DNA from 2 places in the Pseudoalteromonas aquimarina genome. Region 2 is predicted to be linked to the other one. Evidence: riboswitches for the same ligand, from Rfam matches in the RefSeq annotation. Region 2 holds a riboswitch; the other holds the start of a gene.
What was found. Region 2 has a riboswitch for cobalamin ahead of AAEU29_RS11850 (hypothetical protein). Riboswitches for the same ligand answer to the same signal wherever they lie in the genome.

Region 1: it holds a riboswitch for cobalamin, as region 2 does, so the genes downstream of both, AAEU29_RS18705 (TonB-dependent receptor domain-containing protein) here and AAEU29_RS11850 (hypothetical protein) in region 2, are expected to answer to the same signal.

Annotation. Positions count from the first base shown of each region.
Region 1 is NZ_JBMMUG010000008.1:136,870-146,754, forward strand. It holds gene AAEU29_RS18700 (M6 family metalloprotease domain-containing protein) at 1-2,164, opposite strand, end outside; cobalamin riboswitch at 2,362-2,527, shown strand; gene AAEU29_RS18705 (TonB-dependent receptor domain-containing protein) at 2,562-4,472, shown strand; gene msrA (peptide-methionine (S)-S-oxide reductase MsrA) at 4,531-5,055, opposite strand; gene AAEU29_RS18715 (SDR family NAD(P)-dependent oxidoreductase) at 5,121-5,819, shown strand; gene AAEU29_RS18720 (efflux RND transporter permease subunit) at 5,848-8,937, opposite strand; gene AAEU29_RS18725 (efflux RND transporter periplasmic adaptor subunit) at 8,934-9,885, opposite strand, start outside.
Region 2 is NZ_JBMMUG010000004.1:233,250-243,134, forward strand. It holds gene AAEU29_RS11810 (polyphosphate polymerase domain-containing protein) at 1-571, shown strand, start outside; gene AAEU29_RS11815 (GFA family protein) at 698-1,087, shown strand; gene AAEU29_RS11820 (hypothetical protein) at 1,167-1,610, opposite strand; gene AAEU29_RS11825 (GNAT family N-acetyltransferase) at 1,794-2,633, shown strand; gene AAEU29_RS11830 (DcaP family trimeric outer membrane transporter) at 3,151-4,566, shown strand; gene glsA (glutaminase A) at 4,576-5,559, shown strand; gene AAEU29_RS11840 (dipeptidase) at 5,620-7,110, opposite strand; gene AAEU29_RS11845 (lipoate--protein ligase family protein) at 7,200-7,910, opposite strand; cobalamin riboswitch at 8,050-8,238, shown strand; gene AAEU29_RS11850 (hypothetical protein) at 8,423-9,058, shown strand; gene astB (N-succinylarginine dihydrolase) at 9,186-9,885, shown strand, end outside.

The DNA.
Region 1 (9,885 bases), on a different contig from region 2:
TCCACTCTCCTGCATCCCAATCATAATATTGACCAGTCGCGGTTAAAAAAGTGGTTGAATTAGCTTTTTCAATAAAATCTGAAACTGGTGGTGACACACTATTCTGTGAATAAATAGTTTCGTTAATGCTTTGACCGTTACTGAGGGCAACACTCTCTATTTTCTCAACATATATTTCGTTATGTAATGCCGTCACACCTAATGTTGAGCTTAATTCTGGTGATAAACTAAAGGCATTTTCTCCAGCAATAATAATTTTGCTATTAAAACGAGTGTAATCATCAATAAGAGAAATTTCGTTACTTGAAGCCGCTCTGTTCCGAGAATAAGCCTGAAGTGTTCCATCATCTAATCGTTGCCATGGCGTGCGAGCATTACCAAAATCAATTGATACAAATTTAAAATTGGTGCTGGTTAATGGGAAAAGAAAGTCAGCGTAATACACTGGTAGAGTTAGGCTATCGTATATTTGCTTGGTATCGGTATTAAGTTCATGATCTAAATGGAAATGCATGCCTGCAGATTCACCATTATAAGCAAATACCTTTAAATGCTCAGCACTTTTGAAGCCATCGGGGGTAATGGCATTAAATTGTAAATTTAGTTGCCCATTTTGCGTGATAAAATTCTCTAGATTTATTTCAAATGGCGCAGACACAGTCGTTTTAGACTCACCATTAATTAACAGTTCCACCTGTGCAACTTGGCTTAAATCATCACTGCTAATAGTTGCTTTTGCGTTATGTGATATCAGCGATTTATCGACAATTGAATCAACAGAAATAGTAGCAATATTTGGGTAAACTTGAGCCGAAATATTAGCGCCTGATTCATTGATTGTGATATTGCTGATATCCACGCCAGTGTGTTTTGTTGAGTAATTCTTGCTGCTTGGAATTGATTGTGGTGAAAAAGTATCCCCAGTGTTAAAAAGATCGTTTTCATTAGCATTTGCATTCAGTAATTCAATTTCATCTAAGTTATCGGCTTGAATTAGGCGGATAAGTTTGTTGTCAGAATAGCTATTATCATTAGCAAAGTAACCCCAGTCGTTAAGCCCTGCATTGATGTGCCAAATATTTAGTCCTTCAGCATAGATATTGGCATCGTTCCCCGTTTTATTACGATATTGCACAATAAAATATTCGTCATATTTATTTGTTGCTGTGGTATCGGTGCGTAATATTAGCGCATCTTGACTTGTTGAAGTCGGGGATAGTTGATAATTCGTAACTGAAGTCGTGGCAAATTGAGGTGTTAGCCAACCTAACGCAAATTTACTGAAGGCGCTGTGATCAGAGCCATTATTATCCATCATATCCATGCCGCCAGTACCACCACGAGGGCCAATGCTGTCGTCATAGTCATAATAGTCAGGTAAGCCAAGCGCGTGGCCAGTTTCATGGATTAACACCAGTGGCGAAAACGCATCACCTTCGTTGTAGGCAAGCCACTGCCATGAAATGGTGCTAATGGTTTTACCATCTACTGTAAAAGAGTTATCACCAAAGCCAGAAAATGTGCCCCACCAAAGGCTTGCCCATTCCCCTGGAGGACCTGTCCAAATAACTGCAACGTAATCTATATCGCCATCGCCATCGTTATCGTACTGACTAAAGTCATGACCAAGTGCATCATGGTATTCAATCGCTTCTTTGATAATTTGTTGTTTTACTTCATAGGCATTGTTGCCATCATCAATTGGGCGGTTGTAGTCGGTTTTGTACCAGTCCAGTACGTTACCTTGAATATCGAGTTGATTATAAGATGCGCGTTGGTAGTAAGCGCGTTGGCTTTCAAATGGAAAACTGGTTGATTCACCTTCACCAAATATTTTACTAGAAATAGCACTTTGAGAGTTATTTTCAGTGTGCAAATAATCTGGGAATTCAACTAATAACACCAACATTTTTGGTGAGCCTAAACTTGGAAAGTAGCCTTCAAATGGATTTGCTTCCACAGTTTGATTTTGCATAGCTTTTAGCTGCGGAAGGTGCTGCAAACGTTTGTGGTTACCATAAGCTCTTGCTTGTTGTGCTCTTTTACTCAAGGAGTTTTCAGATTTATAGCGCTTTAGTTGTTCTTGAGTTGGTGGTTGAAGTGCATTTACTTGCAGGGTAAGTAGGGCACTTAAAGCAAGTAGCAGTTTGGTTAATTGGTTCATAGTTACATCCATCATAAACTTATTATCACTAGGTGATTTTTTTAGTCTAACATTTAACCAGTCGTTTATAGAAATAAAAACTGTACTATGTAAATTGTGATTTTAGCGGTTTAGACATCTAAAATTGACATTTATACCTATCCCCTCCACAATACGCGCCTAAATTTATAGCCTATTGGTGCCGTTGATTTTTTTGTTATTAGCTTCAAGACGAAGTTGAGCTTAAAAACAAACGGATAATCGGGAAGTTGGTGTGTAAGCATGAGGCTTATTAAATCCAGCGCTGCCCCCGCAACGGTGATGTGTTTTGTATTCGTAAGCAAAATGCTCAGCCCGGAGACCGGCCAGTTGGTTTATGCTAACTATTAACATTGTGCGGTGGGCACAAGGGGATAATATGTATTACAAATCTAAGTTAGGTTTGGCGCTTAGCCTTGCCTTGTCTTCTTCATACGCTTTAGCAAACACAGCTTCAAATGAACATGCAAAGCACGATATCGAAACCATTGTTGTAACAGCGAATAAACTTGAGCAATCAATTGATCAAACCCTAGCCAGTGTGCAAGTGATTGACCGTGCTCAAATTGAGCAATTAAATGTGCGTGACGTTCTTAGTTTGTTAGAAACACAAGCGGGCATTCAAGTAAACCGTAATGGTGGGCAAGGGCAAAATGCCAGTTTATTTGTACGTGGCTTAGAATCTCGTTACTCGTTAGTGTTAATTGACGGTGTACGTGTAGGCTCAGCTACTTTAGGGTATAAAAGTTTATCAACTTTACCACTAAACTCAGTTGAGCGTATTGAAGTAGTTAAAGGTTCACGTGCAGCACAATATGGCTCTGACGCTTTGGCTGGTGTAATTAATATTATTACGCGTAAGGCGCAAGGGCACAGTATTGCATTTACATCTGGTTCAAATAGCTACGCCAACTTAGAAGGTACATCACGTTTTTCAACTGAGTATGTTGATGTTGCACTTAATGCAGGCTATGAGCGAACAGAAGGTTTTGATGTATTAGAAAATGATGCAACAAACTTTGCCGATCCAGATAACGACGGCTATGACAACCTTAACCTTGGTGTAAACTTAACTCATAGTAATGAATTACTAGGTCAATTTGGGTTGTTAGCGCAGTACTCAACGGGTGAAGTAGAATTTGATAATTACTACGACTACCAAGCGTCTACAGCGGATAAAACCGAGTATGAAAATTATCATGTGAATGCTAATTGGTTTAAGCAAGTGGGTGCATTTAGCCATAAAGTAGATGCGTCATTTAGCCAAGATCAGGATGATAGCTTTGGTACGGGTGAAGATTCTCGTTTTGCAACGGAGCGCGTGCAGCTAGACTACCTTACTACGTTTGAATTTTCAGACCATATTGATTTTAACGGTGGCCTAAATTGGCATCAGGATAAAATTGATACAACAAATCGTTATGATGAAACAAGCCGTGACGCATACGCTATATTTGCTGGTGCATTTTTTGATGACAACACATTCCTTGCTAACCTAGCTATTCGCCACGACGATTATGAAGAAGTTGGTTCAGAGCAAACATATAACCTTGCTGGTGGTTACTATCTTCATGAAAATGCAGTCTTACGTTTAAGTCAAAGCACTGGTTTTAAAGCGCCAACGTTCAATGATTTATATTATCCAGGTTCAGGCAATGCTGCGCTTGAAGCAGAAACATCATTAAACCGCGAACTGGGTTTACGTGTTGATTTTGAACATGTAAGTGTTGATGTTGCCGTTTTCCGTAATGAGTTAACTAATAAAATTGCATGGGCACCAGCTCCAACGGCAGATAACCCGTGGCGTTGGTCGCCATTTAATATTGCTGAGGCACGTTATGAAGGTGTTGAACTAACCACTAACTTTGCATTTTATGGTTTTGATAACACGCTTAACTTAAGTTATATCGATGCGCAAAAGGTTGATAACTCACCTGAGGCTATTGAGCGTTATAGCGATTTACCATTTGTATCAAATGAGAATGTGCGTTATAGCATTGCAAAACAATGGCAAGGTTTTGATGTTACGTTAAGTGTTGCTTACCAATCAGAGCAAAAATCCACGCTAATCAACAAAATTCCGTCGCATATCTTGTGGGATTTAGCAGCTAACTTTATGTTACAAGAAAACTTAATCGTTACTGCACGAGTGGAGAATCTATTCGATAAAGAATATATTCCAAGCCAAGGCTATGGCGTTGATATCAATGGTGACTGGGTAAGTGATGCGTTTTATCACTACAATGAAATTGGTCGCCAAGTGTATGTTGGTATTGCGTACGATTTTTAATAGCGTGATTTAACGTTTATTTATTTCGTAATTTAAAAGCCGCAATTTGCGGCTTTTTTTATTGCGCTAGTAATGTCGCATAGTTAGCTGAGAACTTAGCTAATTTAGGGCCAATCATAATACTGCAGTATGGCTGATTAGGGTTATCACTGTAATAATCCTGGTGATATGTTTCTGCATCATAAAAACGCTCAGCGGGGCATAGTTGAGTAACCACTTTATTTGCAAACAGAGCTTGTTGGCTTGCTAACATTTTTAAGCTTGCCAGCTTTTGTATTTCATCTAAATAAAAGATAACGCTACGGTATTGCGTGCCAACATCGTTACCTTGGCGGTTAAGTTGCGTTGGATCGTGCAAATCAAAAAAGATTTGTAGCAATGTTGAGTAGCTAATTGCTTGTTCATCAAACTCAATTTTTACTACCTCAGCATGACCCGATAAGCCAGTACAAATATCTTGATAGGTCGGATTTTCAATATGCCCGCCGCTATATCCCGAAGTAACAGAATGTACTCCTTTTAAACGGCGAAATGCGGCGTCAATACACCAAAAGCAGCCGCCACCAAAAATTGCTGTTTGCATTATTGTTTAATCTATTTGGTTTTTAGTTTCGTACAGATTATGACAGACAGACAAGGGACGGCAAGATGAAAAAAAGTTTAATTATTGGGGCGGGTGGCATTGGCCTTGCTGTTGCTGAGCAACTTTATCAAGATAAACAGCACAGCATTACCATTATTACCAGCAATAAGTCGTTAGTTAATGATAAGCGTTTTAATGTGATGTTGGTCGAAGATCACAGTGAAGAGCAAGTAGCGAGTTGCCTTGCGACCCTATCAATCAAGTTCGATTGGGTATTTTGTTGTTTAGGTATGCTTCATCAAGATGACATTCAACCAGAGAAAAACCTTTCGCAGTGGCGTGTTGAGTCGGCGATGGCATTAATGCATGCCAATGCATTTGCACCTTTAACCTATTTAGTGCACTTGCAAAAACGATTAGCCGCTAACTGCAAACTCGCTTTTTTATCAGCTCGTGTAGGCAGCATTAGCGATAATCGTTTAGGTGGTTGGTATAGCTACCGGATGGCAAAAGCTGCACTAAATATGGCAATTAAAACAGCCAGTGTTGAACTTGCCAGAAGCAACAAGGAAATGTGTGTTTTTGCCTTTCATCCCGGCACCACAGATACCAAGTTATCTAAGCCATTTCAGCGCAATGTACCAGCAAACAAACTATTTACTGCCGAGTTTAGCGCGGAATGCTTAATTCGTTTAATGTCACAAGTGAATGTAAAAGATAGCGGACGATTTTTTGCTTGGGATGGGCAAGAAATAGAGTGGTAGCTTAGGATTAAGCTACCACATTGTAAAATTAAAGCGGGTGTTTATTTGCCTGCTGGGAAATTTCTTTTTCTGTCGCTTCAGGTGATTGTGTATTGCGTGCCAGCATGTAATACGCACTTGGAATGACAAACAGTGTTAGCAAAGTGGCTACCACCACACCGGTTAAAATCACAATACCAATTACCATACGGCTTTCAGAACCCGGGCCTGACGCCAACACCAGTGGAACCGAGCTCATTACTGTTGTTAAAGACGTCATAATAATTGGGCGCAGGCGCTGTTTCGATGCACTAATTAATGCCTCGGTAAAAGCGACACCTTTATCGCGCAGTTGGTTGGCAAACTCCACAATTAAAATACCATTTTTGGCACTTAATCCTATCAACATCACAATACCAATTTGGCTATAAATGTTGAGGCTGGAATTAGTAAAGAATAGCCCTGAAAGGGCACCAACTAAACCGAGTGGTACTGTAAGCATAATTACTAATGGGTGCACAAAGCTTTCGAATTGTGCAGCTAATACTAAGAAAGTGACTGTTAGCGCTAAAATAAATACATAGGTCATTGCAGATGCGCCTTCATAGAACATCTGTGATTCGCCTTTGTAATCGATTGCCCCTTCAATATCGTTTTCTTCCATTGCAACGTCATTCAAGAAATCCAGCGCTTCAGCAAGTGAGTAACCCGGTGCTAAGTTGGCACTAATGGTAATCGCTCGCATACGGTTGTAACGATTTAAACGCGCTGCGGTTGCTTGTTCGCCAATAGTAATAAGGCTATCCAGCGGTACTAAGTCATTGCTACGTGATTTTAGGTAAATCGATGAAATATTTTTTGGATCTGAAAAGTCTGCCTTGGTGCCTTTTAAAATCACATCATATTCTTCACCGCGATCAATAAACGTAGTAACGCGGCGCTGACCTAACATGGACTCTAGTGTGCGGCCAATCTGCGACACACTAATACCAAGATCGGCCGCTTTATTTTTATCAATGCTTACTAAGAATTGTGGGAAGGTTTCTTTGTAATCGTGATCAAGACGGACAAGCCCTTTGTTTTCACGAGCACGTTCTAAAATGCGATCGCGCCAGCTGACGAGTTCTTCGTAGCTATTACCTTGCAGCACAAATTCTACAGGGCGGCTATTGCCACGACCACCAATACCAGAACGCATAATGGCAAATGCTCGCACGTCTGTTACATCGGTAAGCTTTCCACTAATTTCGCCCATCACTTGCCAAGTATCGCGTTTTCGCTCATCCCAATCAGCCATACCAACAATGGCAACACCGCCACGGCCGCCCCAACCGGGAACGCGAATAAGCACACGGCTTAACTCACCGCTTTCTTGATAAGGCATTAATTTATCTTCGATTTGCGCCATGTTTTTTGCATTATTTTCATAGCTTGCACCTTCAGGGCCATTCATCATAATGAAGAAGGTGCCACGGTCTTCTTTTGGCGTAAGCTCAGAGGGTAATTGCTTAAAGAGTAAGTAACTAGCAAGACCTGCAAAAATAAGTAGCAGAAGCATGCTCTTAGAGCTGGCTACGTTATTTCGAAGTAGCTTTTCATAGCCATTTTCTACCTTGCTAAACAGTGCATCAATTTTATGGCTAAAAGCAGATTCTTTTTCGCTTGGTTTAAGAATTTTTGAACACAGCGCAGGGGATAAAGTGAGTGCCGTTACACTTGAGAAAATCACCGCAGCACTGGTCGCCATTGCAAACTCAGTAAATAAACTGCCGATTCGACCTTCCATGAAAACTAATGGGACAAACACGGCAACGAGTACCAAGGTTGTTGCAACAATCGCAAAGCCAACTTCTCGCGCGCCGCGATATGCGGCAAGCAGAGGAGGCTCGCCTAATTCAATTCGGCGGTGAATATTTTCAAGCATTACAATGGCATCATCCACAACTAAACCAATAGCAAGTACCAGTGCCAGTAAGGTAAGTAGGTTGATTGAATAACCCATACCATACAAAAAGGTAAAGCTGCCAATTAACGCTACAGGTACCGTAATTGCGGGAATTATGGTTGCGCGTACACTGCCTAAAAATAAAAATATCACAGCAACAACAAGAGCCATTGCAATTGCTAAAGTGCGGTAAACTTCTGTAATTGATTCGCGAATAAAAATTGATGAATCATAGCTGTCTTGAATGGTTGTACCCTCAGGTAAAGAACGCTTAATTTTTTCAATTTCTTCGCGCGCTTTTTCAACCACGGTTAGGGTGTTAGCTTTAGCTTGCTTAATCACGCCAAGGCCAATCATATCTTTACCGTTACCACGGAATAGGTTTTCTTCGTCAACCGCCTCTAATCGCACATCGGCAACTTCTTTTAAGCGTACAAGGTAACCATTATCACCTCGTTTAATTACGAGGTTTTGGAAGTCATCTTGCGATTTATAGCTGCGAGCAATACGTACAGTAAAGTCACGGTCAACTGACTCAATCTCACCTGCCGGTAACTCTACGTTTTCTTGACGAAGAACACGTTCAATTTCATCAGCTGTTACACCTTTTGCTGCCATTGCATCACGGTTTAACCATACTTTCATTGAGTATTCGCGCTGACCACCGAGTCTGACATTTGCCACGCCATCAACTACGGCAAGTCTGTCGACAATATAGCGCTGTGCATAATCAGACAGTTGCAACGAATTCATTGAAGTGCTGTTAAGTACAAACCATGCAATAGGGCTTTCATCGCTGTCGGATTTAGATACTTCTGGTGGGCGCACTTGCTCAGGTAAGCTATCGAGTGCGCGTGAGACGCGTTCGCGTACATCGTTGGCTGCGGCATCAATATCACGGTCGATATTAAATTCAATGGTAATATTTGAGCGACCATTACGGCTAGAGGAGTTAATGCTTTTTACACCTTCAATACCAGAAATTCGGTTTTCCAGTACTTGGGTGATTTTGGTTTCGATCACTTCAGATGATGCGCCAGTGTAGCTGGTGCTAACTGATACAATAGGAGTATCAATATCTGGGTATTCTCGAAGTGGCAGCATTGAGAAAACCACCAAACCAAAGGTAAGTAACAGTAAGTTAATTACAGTAGCAAAAACCGGTCTTTTAACTGAAACGTCGGTGAGAATCATTTCAGCATCTCCTTCACGCTCACTAGGCTACCCGGTCTTACTTTAATTATGCCTTCAGTAACAACTACTTCGCCTTCTGTTAAGCCGCTACCAATGGCAACCCAACCACCACGACGTATACCAATTATCACTTGGCGTTTTTCAATTTTTTCTTCATTTACTACATAAACAAAGTGCTTATCTTGTTGAGGGATAAGTGACTTCTCTGGCACCATCAAAGTGTTTTCAGCACTTAACTCTAACTGGGTGTAAAGCAACATACCGGTACGTAATGCATTATCTTTGTTATCAAAGCTAGCGGTGATTTTTACACTACGAGTCGCAGAATCAATGCGACTTGCGATATGCGATACTTTTCCGCTAAAAGTATTTGTTGGGTATGCAGGGCTTGTAGCCGTTACTGTCATACCGATAGATAGTTGTGCTAGGTATTTTTCAGGCACGTTAAAATCAGTTTTGATAATACTGGTATCATCGAGTGTAGTAATTTCAGTACTGGTGTTTACAAATGTACCCTTTGACACTTCACGCAGACCTAACGTACCACTAAAAGGGGCATAAATTTTCATTTCTGAAAGTTTAATTTTGGCGCTTGCAAGTTGCGTTTTAGTTGCTTCAAAACTTGCTTCTTGCTCATCAAGCGCTGAGCGTGCAGTCGCTTGCGTTTTTGCCAGTTGTTGTAAGCGCTTTAATTTACGGTTTTCTTCTTTTAGAAGAATTTCGAGTTCTTCGACACGGGTTTTTTCTTCAGCATCTTGCAGTTCAATCAATAATTGTCCTTTTTGAACTTTATCACCGTCATCAAAATAGATATTTTTAATATAATCAGACTGCGCGCTTACTAATTTTATCGCTTGGTTTGCTCGCGCAGTACCAAGTGATTCAATAATATTAGCTTGGCGACTAGTCGTTACTGTGTGTGCTTGAACCGGTGTTGCTTTGGCTTCT
Region 2 (9,885 bases):
GCCAAGAGATATAAATAGCTTGTACTTAGATACGCCAATGCTAGCTCGTTACGAAGAAAATTTAAGCGGCATTAGTACACGTAAAAAAGTACGCATTCGTTGGTATGGAGATTTAACCAATGGCGAAAAAGCAAAGCTTGAATTTAAACATCGTCAAGCGGGTAAAGGTTTTAAAGTGATCTATGACACAAAACTTGATTTTACTGAGCCGCAATTTGCTTGGCAGCATGCACTTAAATCAGCCTATGATAATCTACCCGTTGATGCTCAGTGTTTGTGGGCAACAGAGCATAGCCCGATTATTATTTGTCGATATAATCGCGAATATTATATTTCCAGCGATGAAAAAATTCGCGCTACCTTTGATACAAAAATAGAATCCTTTGATCAGCGTTACCGTCAAAAAGCTAATTTAAGCAAAGGCATTCCACTTGGTGATTATGTGTTGTTAGAGCTTAAAACCAATGCTGAAAACGAGCATGAACTTAGTAACTTATTAGCAAGTTGCCCACTTAGACCTTCACGTCACTCTAAATACGTAAACTGTATTCGCAGTTTGATGTGGCAATAAAGTAAAGACTGCTAACAGCTGTCAGAAGGAAGGGAAATAGGTCATTAAAATTCATTGTTTATATTTTGTTTTGGGTAATAATGCAAAATTACATTTAATAATGAATTTATACAGGGCACTTTTTGCGTGGAAAATTTAGTAAAATATCAAGGTAGTTGTCACTGTGGTGTTATAAAGTTTGAAGTAGATGCGCCTCAGACTATTGAGGTGGAAAGTTGTAACTGCTCTATTTGCAAAAAGGCAGGCTTTCTTCACCTAATCGTGCCGCTTCGTAATTTTCAGCTAATGCAAGGTAAAGAATTTCTCAGTGAATATACCTTTAATACGGGCATAGCAAAGCACACGTTTTGTAAAGTGTGTGGCATTAAGCCTTTTTATACGCCACGTTCAAACCCCGATGGTATTGATATCAATGTTAACTGTTTAGATACGGTGCCAAAGAATATCAAGATTGTCGAATTTGATGGTCAAAATTGGGAAAATAACGCACATACACTGGCACATAAAAGCACATAGCGTAAAATACGTTACTCTACTGTGTGCTTTTAAAATGCTAATTGTATCGGCAGTTTAATGTGACTAAATTTTTGATTATTTAGCGCATTAGATCCGTAATAATACTCATGTCTTCAATACCAGCTTCTTTCATAGCTTCTTGCAGTGATTGAATAGCATCAAAACGTGCGATTTCTAGCGAGTTTAAAAAGCTCTGCTGGCTATCAATCGCAGCTTGTTTGGCTTTCTCGTCGGAATAATCCGCATTCTTCGCGTTTGCTAACATTTCTTCTGCTATTTCAATCTGTTCGATAATGCGCTCAATCGCTTTAATCATGTCTTGGATGTGCTTTGGCAATGCTCTACGCTTTTGTTCTTTGGCGTCTTCACTTTCTTTGAGCTTTTGCCAGCTTTCAGCTGAAATAGTAATGGAGTCATTACTATTGTTAGCTTGTGCATCCTCACTTTGTGACGATGGTGTTTGCTGCAGTTTTGGGGGTGTTTGAATAGCAAAGGGAATTTTGCCGATGTTTGCAATGCTCATGTTCGTCCTTGGAAATATTTAAGCACTTCTGTTATCGGTAAAATTGTTTTTCTCTAAAGGGGATTTCAACAAATTTGTTTTTTTGGAGTCATTAGGCGCTGTTTTTAAAAACTAAATTTACACCTTAGCGCATGCAGGTTAGGCTAACTTTCTCAGCTAAATACTATTTTTAAAGAACCTAATATGTCACAACTTAAAATTCGAAGCATGTTGCCAGAAGAATTGAGCATAGCTATTCATTGGGCAGCGCAAGAAGGATGGAATCCAGGCATTAATGATGCTGCGCTATTTTATCTGGCGGATCCAACCGGTTTTTTTGTTGGTGAAGTAGATGGTGAAGTTGTCGCGGTGGGAAGTGCTGTTAGGTACGATGAACATTATGCATTTTGTGGATTATATATCGTTGCTCCAGCACATCGTGGTAAAGGGTATGGGCTTGAGCTCACTAAGCACAGACTTAACTATTGCGGTGAGCGAAACGTAGGGATTGATGGGGTATTAGAAAATGTTGAGATCTATAAACGCATTGGTTATATGCCGTATTATCAAAATAAACGCTTTCAAAAAATAGCCAGCTCAACGCAAATAAATTCAGCTATGTCGGAAGTAACGGATGCACATATTTCCGCTATTCTAAACTATGATCTGCAATGTTTCAGTGCACCGCGCAAGGCGTTTTTATCTGCATGGCTGATGCAGCAACATGGCAGGGCGGTGTGTTTATTAGAAGATGGAGTAGTTAAAGGTTACGCAGTGAGGCGAAAATGCCAAGAGGGTTATAAAGTAGGGCCATTATTTGCAGACTCACCAGCAATCGCGGCTGATATCTTTCATGCTTTGCAACAGGATATTCAAGGTGAAATCATCATCTTAGATGTGCCTGAGAATAACCCAGATGCAGTGCGTTTGGCAGAAACTGAAAAAATGGAAGTGGTGTTTGCGACTTCACGTATGTATCAAAAAGGGTTACCGAAAACGAATAGTAATAAAATTTTTGGCATTACGACCTTTGAACTGGGTTAATTAAGCGCAAACGCATAAGTATTAATCTAACTGATCCCTTCGCTATGAAGGGGTTAATAAAAGGCAGAATCAAAACTAATACATTCACCTCTTTGTACTAGAAGGTTATCCCCAGAAAAGGTGTGTAACTCTGTTTAAAAGTGCTATTTTCTATTTATTTTCAATGTGCTAGTAAACGTCATACTTTTGTTATAAATAACTAAAAATTATTGCTTTTGATTAATTTGCTATAAGCAATCCTAGTCCCTTTTTAGCTTGAATAGATCGCATTTAAGTATGACGTATGTCATAAAAGTCGACTTGATTATGGGATATAGTCTGCTTGAAACGCATTTGATGACCAGCTAGTTATGACACTAAGTTGCCAAGCTAACGTTTTTTAAGAAAATATTTCTTAAATTTCCGCTGGTTGGTGTTGTCGGATGCGATTTTTTATGGAACTATGGTCAATAGTTGAGCGATGCTTGTTGGAAGAAGTATTAGTCGCTTTGCACAGTAGATTTAGTAAGGAAATGACATGTCTACAACACAAATAAAACGATCCCCAATTTCACCCTTGTTGCGCTTAAGCGCATTAAGTCTATTAATTTCATCCAGCTTTACTTATGCCAATGATAGTGATTTAGAAAAACGCCTTTTAGAATTAGAAGCACGTTTATCTAAATTAGAAAACGCATTACAGCAAAAAGATAAGCACATTGAAAAGTTAGAAACGCAGCTAAATACTGGCAAAAAAACAGAAGCGAATACTCTTTCATATCAGCAAGATATTGAAAAAAATAACGAGTTGGCTGTGTTTAAGCAAAGGCCAAGCCACCAATACAAAGCACCTGAGCGCAGTATTCGTTTAAGCGGTACCGATACGCGCTTACAAATTGGCGGTCATATTTGGTTAGATGCTATTTATAATAGTGGCGAAATGACCAATCGCGCAGGTTTCCAAACCTCGTCTATTGCTTTTGAAAAAGACACTGTCGACGACAACACTTTGTTAAGTGCTGGACAGTCGAAACTCTATTTAAAAAGTTTTACACCAACTAAATATGGCGAAATGAAAACGCGCTTTGAATTTGATATGTTTCAAAGCGATGGCAACGCAGGATTCCATTTAACCCATCTATGGGGTGAACTCGGTAACTTTGGTGCGGGTCAGACCTTCACCGGATTTATGGATATTGATTCTTTCCCTAATATTCTCGATTACTGGGGACCAAACTCAATGGTCTTCACACGTCAACCTCAAGTTCGTTATACCTTTAATTTAGACAAGCAAAGCAAATTTGCGGTATCGCTAGAGCGCTCAGATTCTGATTTTGCATACCCTAGTAGCACAGACGAGCGAGTGTACCTTTATGATGAAGTAAACGAGCTACCAGACATAACAGCTTATTATTTAAAACAAGGTGAGTTTGGTCATTTTAAAAGTTCGTTTATTTTACGCAAGCTAGGCTATGAAACGCCTTGGCAAAGTGATGAAACGTTAGGTTGGGGTGTTAATTTATCGGGCGCTTTTAATGTAAGTACGCAAAGCAGCATTAAATATCAAGTGGTGCATGGTGATGGTATTAGCCGTTATATCAATGACCCTTGCTGCAGTGTGTATTCGGCACAAACAGGTGGTTCTGATGCAGGTATAAATGCCAAAGGCAACCTTGAAGCAATCACAGCAACAGGCGGTTTTGTTTACCTCGACCATCAATGGCAAGATGATATGAGCAGTAGTGTGGGTTTAAGTGTGATGACACTTGATAACCTATCTACTCAGTTTAATCGCTCGTTTAAACAAAGTATTTATTCCACCGCAAACTTAATTTGGTCACCAACCGAAATGTCGAAGTTAGGCATAGAGCTTCAGTATGGTGAAGTAGAAGATAAATTCGGTACAAAAGCAGATAACTTCAGACTACAAACGTCGTTTGGATTCAAATATTAAGGAACAATTATGATGAAAAAATGGTTACTTACACTCATCCTTTTAGTGCCATTAAGTGGTGTCGCAAAGGTTGCAAAAGTTAGTGAAATCGAGGCGCTTTTAGCAAAAGCGCATAGTATGTATAAAGATGAAAAAGCAGGTGCTAACGCCGATTATATTCCGGCACTGGCTAAAGTGGATTCGGAGCTATTTGGTATCGCACTGGTTACAAATGACGGTAAAATGTACACCTATGGCGATGTGGATTCACGTTTTTCAATTCAATCAATTTCAAAGGTGTTTACGTTAGCACTTGCACTTGAAGCTAAAGGTGCTGATCAGGTAGCTTCAAAAATTGGTGTAAATGCAACGGGTTTACCTTTTAACTCAGTTGCTGCAATTGAGCTAAATAAAGCGCGCAGTGTTAACCCATTAGTAAATGCTGGCGCAATGGCGACGGTAAGTTTGCTTGAGGGTGATAAAGAGAATAAATGGCAAAACCTATCTCACTGGTATAATGAATTTGCAAATACAGAACTACCTGTATTAAAAAGCATTTATCAATCTGAGTCTGAAACAAACGGCCATAACTTAGCTATCGCTGAATTATTGAAGTCATATGATCGTTTTTATGGTGATGTGAAAGATAACCTGGATATTTACACTCGCCAATGCTCAATTGGTGTAACTGTGTCAGATTTAGCTGTTATGGCATCGCCATTTGCAAACCGTGGTGTGCACCCAATTACTAAGAAAAAGCTAATGAGTGAAGAAAACGTAGAGCGTTTGCTTGCGGTAATGACCACTGCCGGTTTATATGAAACCAGCGGTGATTGGGCATTTAAAGTTGGCTTACCTGCGAAAAGTGGTGTCGGCGGCGGCATTATTGCGGTTGCGCCAGAGCGCTTCTCTATTGCAGTATTCTCACCGCGTTTAGATCAAGCAGGCAACAGTGTTCGTGCTCAAAAAGCCATTGATTATATTGCTGATGCAATGGATGCGAATATTTTTTAACCTTATTTAAAACAATAAAAAGCGCAGTAAAATCTGCGCTTTTTTTATGGATATTGATGTTTACATATTGCCAAGTTTTACCATCATGGCGGTATACATTTTTAGGTTAAGCGCCATTTGCTCAGGCGTTAAATACTCGTGCTCGGAGTGACCTGTGTATTTTTTACCAGGCATCGACGGGCCAAACGACACAGCGTTATCAAATAACTTAGCATTGGTACCACCACCAATTGAAACAAAGCTTGCATCTTTATCACCAGTGAAATGTTTAAAGATGTTTAAAAGCGCTTCAGCATGCGGTGCATCATCAAGCAGCATCGGCGTGCCAATATGAATTTCCACGTTATTTAATGTCACATTGTTATTAGCTTGCCAATTGTTTAGGGCAGTATCAATTTGAGATTTTAATAGCACCTCTGTTTTGCCAACTGGGCGGCGTAAATTAACGGATAATTTAATACCGTTGTCGCTGCGCTTTAATAGTGTTGGCGCGACAGTCATTGGTCCCATAAAATCGTGACGGTAGGCAATATCACCAAATTGTGCGCCGTATAAATCAAGGCCAATGAGTTGATTAATAAACTCAATTGCTTGGCCATCACTGTTATTTTCTAAATCAATACCTTTAAATATTTCAGCTAAATGAGCAATGGCATTGTGACCTGCTTCAGGCTCTGATGAGTGTGCCGATTCGCCTTTTACATTTATTAAAAATGTATCGCCTTGTGGTGTAAGTGTAACGTGAACATCTTTAAGTGAATCGATGTTTTGTTTAAGCTTTGTAAGTGTTTTTTCATCAGCATTATGAAGCACTACACTGGCATCTTCTGGGATTTGACTAACAAATGCACCGCCATTTAACTCGCTAACATAAACACCTGTTTGTGGTGATGAACCTGAAAATGTTGGCGCAATTAAGCTCCAGCCTTTTTCGGCTACAACCACAGGGTAAGACGCATCAATAGTTACTGCATATTTTGGTTGATGATAGCTTTTCATAAAGCGCTTTAGTGGCTCCCAATCTGATTCTTCAGCTAGGTACACCATAAGCTCGATGCGATTGTTAAGCTTAACATTGTTATCTTTAAGCGTTTTCATAGCATAAAGCGCAGTCGCAATTGCGCCTTTATCATCTTCTGTGCCTCGACCAATTAATTTGCCAGGTTCAGAGGTTTTATCAAGTAAAAACGGGCTTTGCTGCCATTTTGTTGGGTCTGCTGGTTGCACATCGCCATGGGTTACTATGGTTACTTTCTCTTGTTGTTCACCCATACCGATTAATACGGTGTGCCCAAAATCTTGGTAATCAAAACCAAGCTCTGCCGCTTTCATTTTTAATAGCGATTTAAAACCAATAAAGTCCGGATTTTGCAGTGTATCAATGTCTTTTTTATTAACGGTTGGGAATGACACCATATTGCCCAAAGTATGAATTTGCGTGTTTTGATAGTGTGTTACGGCATAGTCTGCCAACTTATCAGTTGCTGGGCTTACAGATGCAAAGGTATGGCTTGCAAATAATGCAGCACATGGAAGAAGAGCGAATTTCAAGGGAGCACTCCAAAGGTAATTTACGACTAAAGAAGCCCCAAGTGTATCACCGCTGAACACTAAAAAAAGGGTTTTACGATCAATCCGATTTATGTTTTTTGATGATTTATAAAACTAGTAAATAGGCGTTGGTAAAGCGCCTCAGTATCTGGTTTATCGGTGGTATGTTCAAACAAACAGGTGTGCACATCAGCAATGACATGCTCTAGCTGTTGATGATGTTCATAACAAAGGTTAACAGGTGCAACTAATGTTGGCATATTTGCATTTACTAAAATGCAGGCTTGCGCCAGTACAATTTTGCCACCGCCTTTTTTAAGCAGTACACGCTGTGCGGTGCCAACGACTTTTTTACCTTCAATATTAAGATTGTAATCGCCATCGCAATAACTGCCGGGGGTGGCGTGAGTTTCAACATTGATATTAAACTGCGAAAAAAACGAAGATAAAATAGCACAATAGTCTTTGTAGGCATTTGGAATAGAGTAGGGAGTTTGCTCTGGCAATACATACATGTAAGATATATTAATCACCCCTTCACATTGTGGTACTGGCGCACCGCCAGTTTTACGGGCATAAAGCTGCCAACCAGTTTTCTTTAGCTTAGTTTCAAGCGTTTCGCTTTGTTGCCATTTATTACCAGAGGGTAAAACCAACGTCGGCTTATCGCTTTGCCAAAGTAACAGGGCTTGGTCTAAATTGCCGTTTTGCAGTTGACTAATTAACTCACTTTCTTTTTCAAAAACAGCTTCAACAGAGATCTGGTTGAAACGAAGTACTTTGGCTTTTACTTTTGACATCGATCATTAAAGATTAACTTTTTGTGTAGCATACCTTAGTTTTTAATTTTTAGCAGTGCATTCAATTTGGTTATATATTCAAACTAAAAGTATTAATAAGAATAATGTCTTAGCTTGATTTGAAAGTATTAGCTGACATATATTTGCATTGTAATTAGGTGACTAATGTTTTATTTAAAACAATGTTTAAACGGGAATCCAGTTTAAATCTGGAACTGCCCCCGCAACGGTAACTGTGAGCGACACCCACCACTGTCAGTTTTGATGGGAAGGTGCTGTCAGTGCGATGATCAGGAGTCCGGAGACCGGCCTAGTTCACTCGATACTGCGGTGGGCGGTGAGCAACGAGAACACAATCGCTTTATACCAATTACATTAATCTGTGGTCACCGTAATTGATCATCTAATTATCTGAACTTGGTATTGTTATTTCTTGCTATTAAAGCCAAAGGATTGTGCCTTGCATATTGTCATTTCCTATCGTATTGGTTTTAGCATGCGGATAGACATTAATGACAGATCGTTCAAATTTATTTACCCCAATTAACGTAAAGCAGTTTTCATCGCTGATTTTCACACTATTAGCGCTTTTGATGATAGCCACTCGCCCTCATCACTTTGCTTCTGCGCTCCATTTACCCAGTGCTAGCACTGCAATTTTCTTTATCTTAGGTTTACTAGCATCTAAGCATCGCACATTTGCTGTATTTGTGGTGTTAAGTGTGTCGATTGATTTAACCAGCAGCTATTTTAGAGGAGATCTTGAGGATTGTTTAACAACCTCTTATCCGTTCTTATTTGTTGGTTATTATGTACTTTGGTGGGCAGGTCATAAGAGCTTGCAGCTAAAACTTGATGAAACGAAACTTGCTGTTGCAGTAAAAACAATCGTGGCACTTTTTAACTTATGGCTTGCAAGTTCCATTGCATTTTTAACCTCAAATGCAAGCTATTATTGGCTATCGGGTAAATTTAGCGATATGCCGTTAAGTACCTACGCAGAGCGTGTCGCACAGTATTATGCGCCATATGTGACGAACCCGTTTGGTTATGTGGCCATTGCCTTAGTGCTTTACTTTGCGTGTTATTTCTTAAAACCCCAACTGGGTATTTTAAAAACGCCAAATGTTGGTAATCAAGATAACTAACACAGTGCAAATTAAATTGTATTACCTGGCATGCATTTAGCAATTTAACTTTGTATTCACGCTTTTTCGGTTTTAAACACGAAAAACGCCTAATAAAAGTGCAACGTTGCACTAAAAGGATGCAAAGATGACAGTGTACGAAGTGAATTTTGATGGGTTGGTTGGCCCAACCCATAACTACAGCGGCTTATCGTTTGGTAACGTCGCATCTAAAAATAACGCAAAGCAAATCGCAAATCCGAAAAAAGCTGCGCTACAAGGCCTTGAAAAAATGCTGGCGATGACAAAGCTTGGCTTAAAGCAGGGTATTTTACCGCCGCAGGTTCGTCCAGATACTTACACATTAAGGAAGTTGGGTTTTTCAGGTAGCGATAAAGACGTAATTACAAAAGCAGCCAAACACGCGCCGCAGTTTTTAAAAGCCTGTTATTCGGCGTCTTCAATGTGGTCGGCAAATGCGGCAACAGTATCGAACAGTTTGGATTGTGACGATGGCAAAGTGCACTTCACACCCGCCAATTTAAGTAACAAACTACACCGCGCCATAGAAGCTGAGCAAACAAGCCGTACCTTTAAAGCCATTTTTAATAATACGCAGTATTTTACTCATCATTCGCCACTACCACATCATCCATTATTGGGCGATGAAGGGGCGGCAAATCACACTCGCTTATCCAATTCGCATAGCGAAAAAGGGCTATCGCTCTTTGTTTATGGTGAAGATGCATTATCAGATATCAAACCAAAGATTTACCCTGCCAGACAAACCTTAGCTGCCAGTGAAGCCGTTGCTCGCGCACATGGATTAAGCGACGCCGATTGCTTAT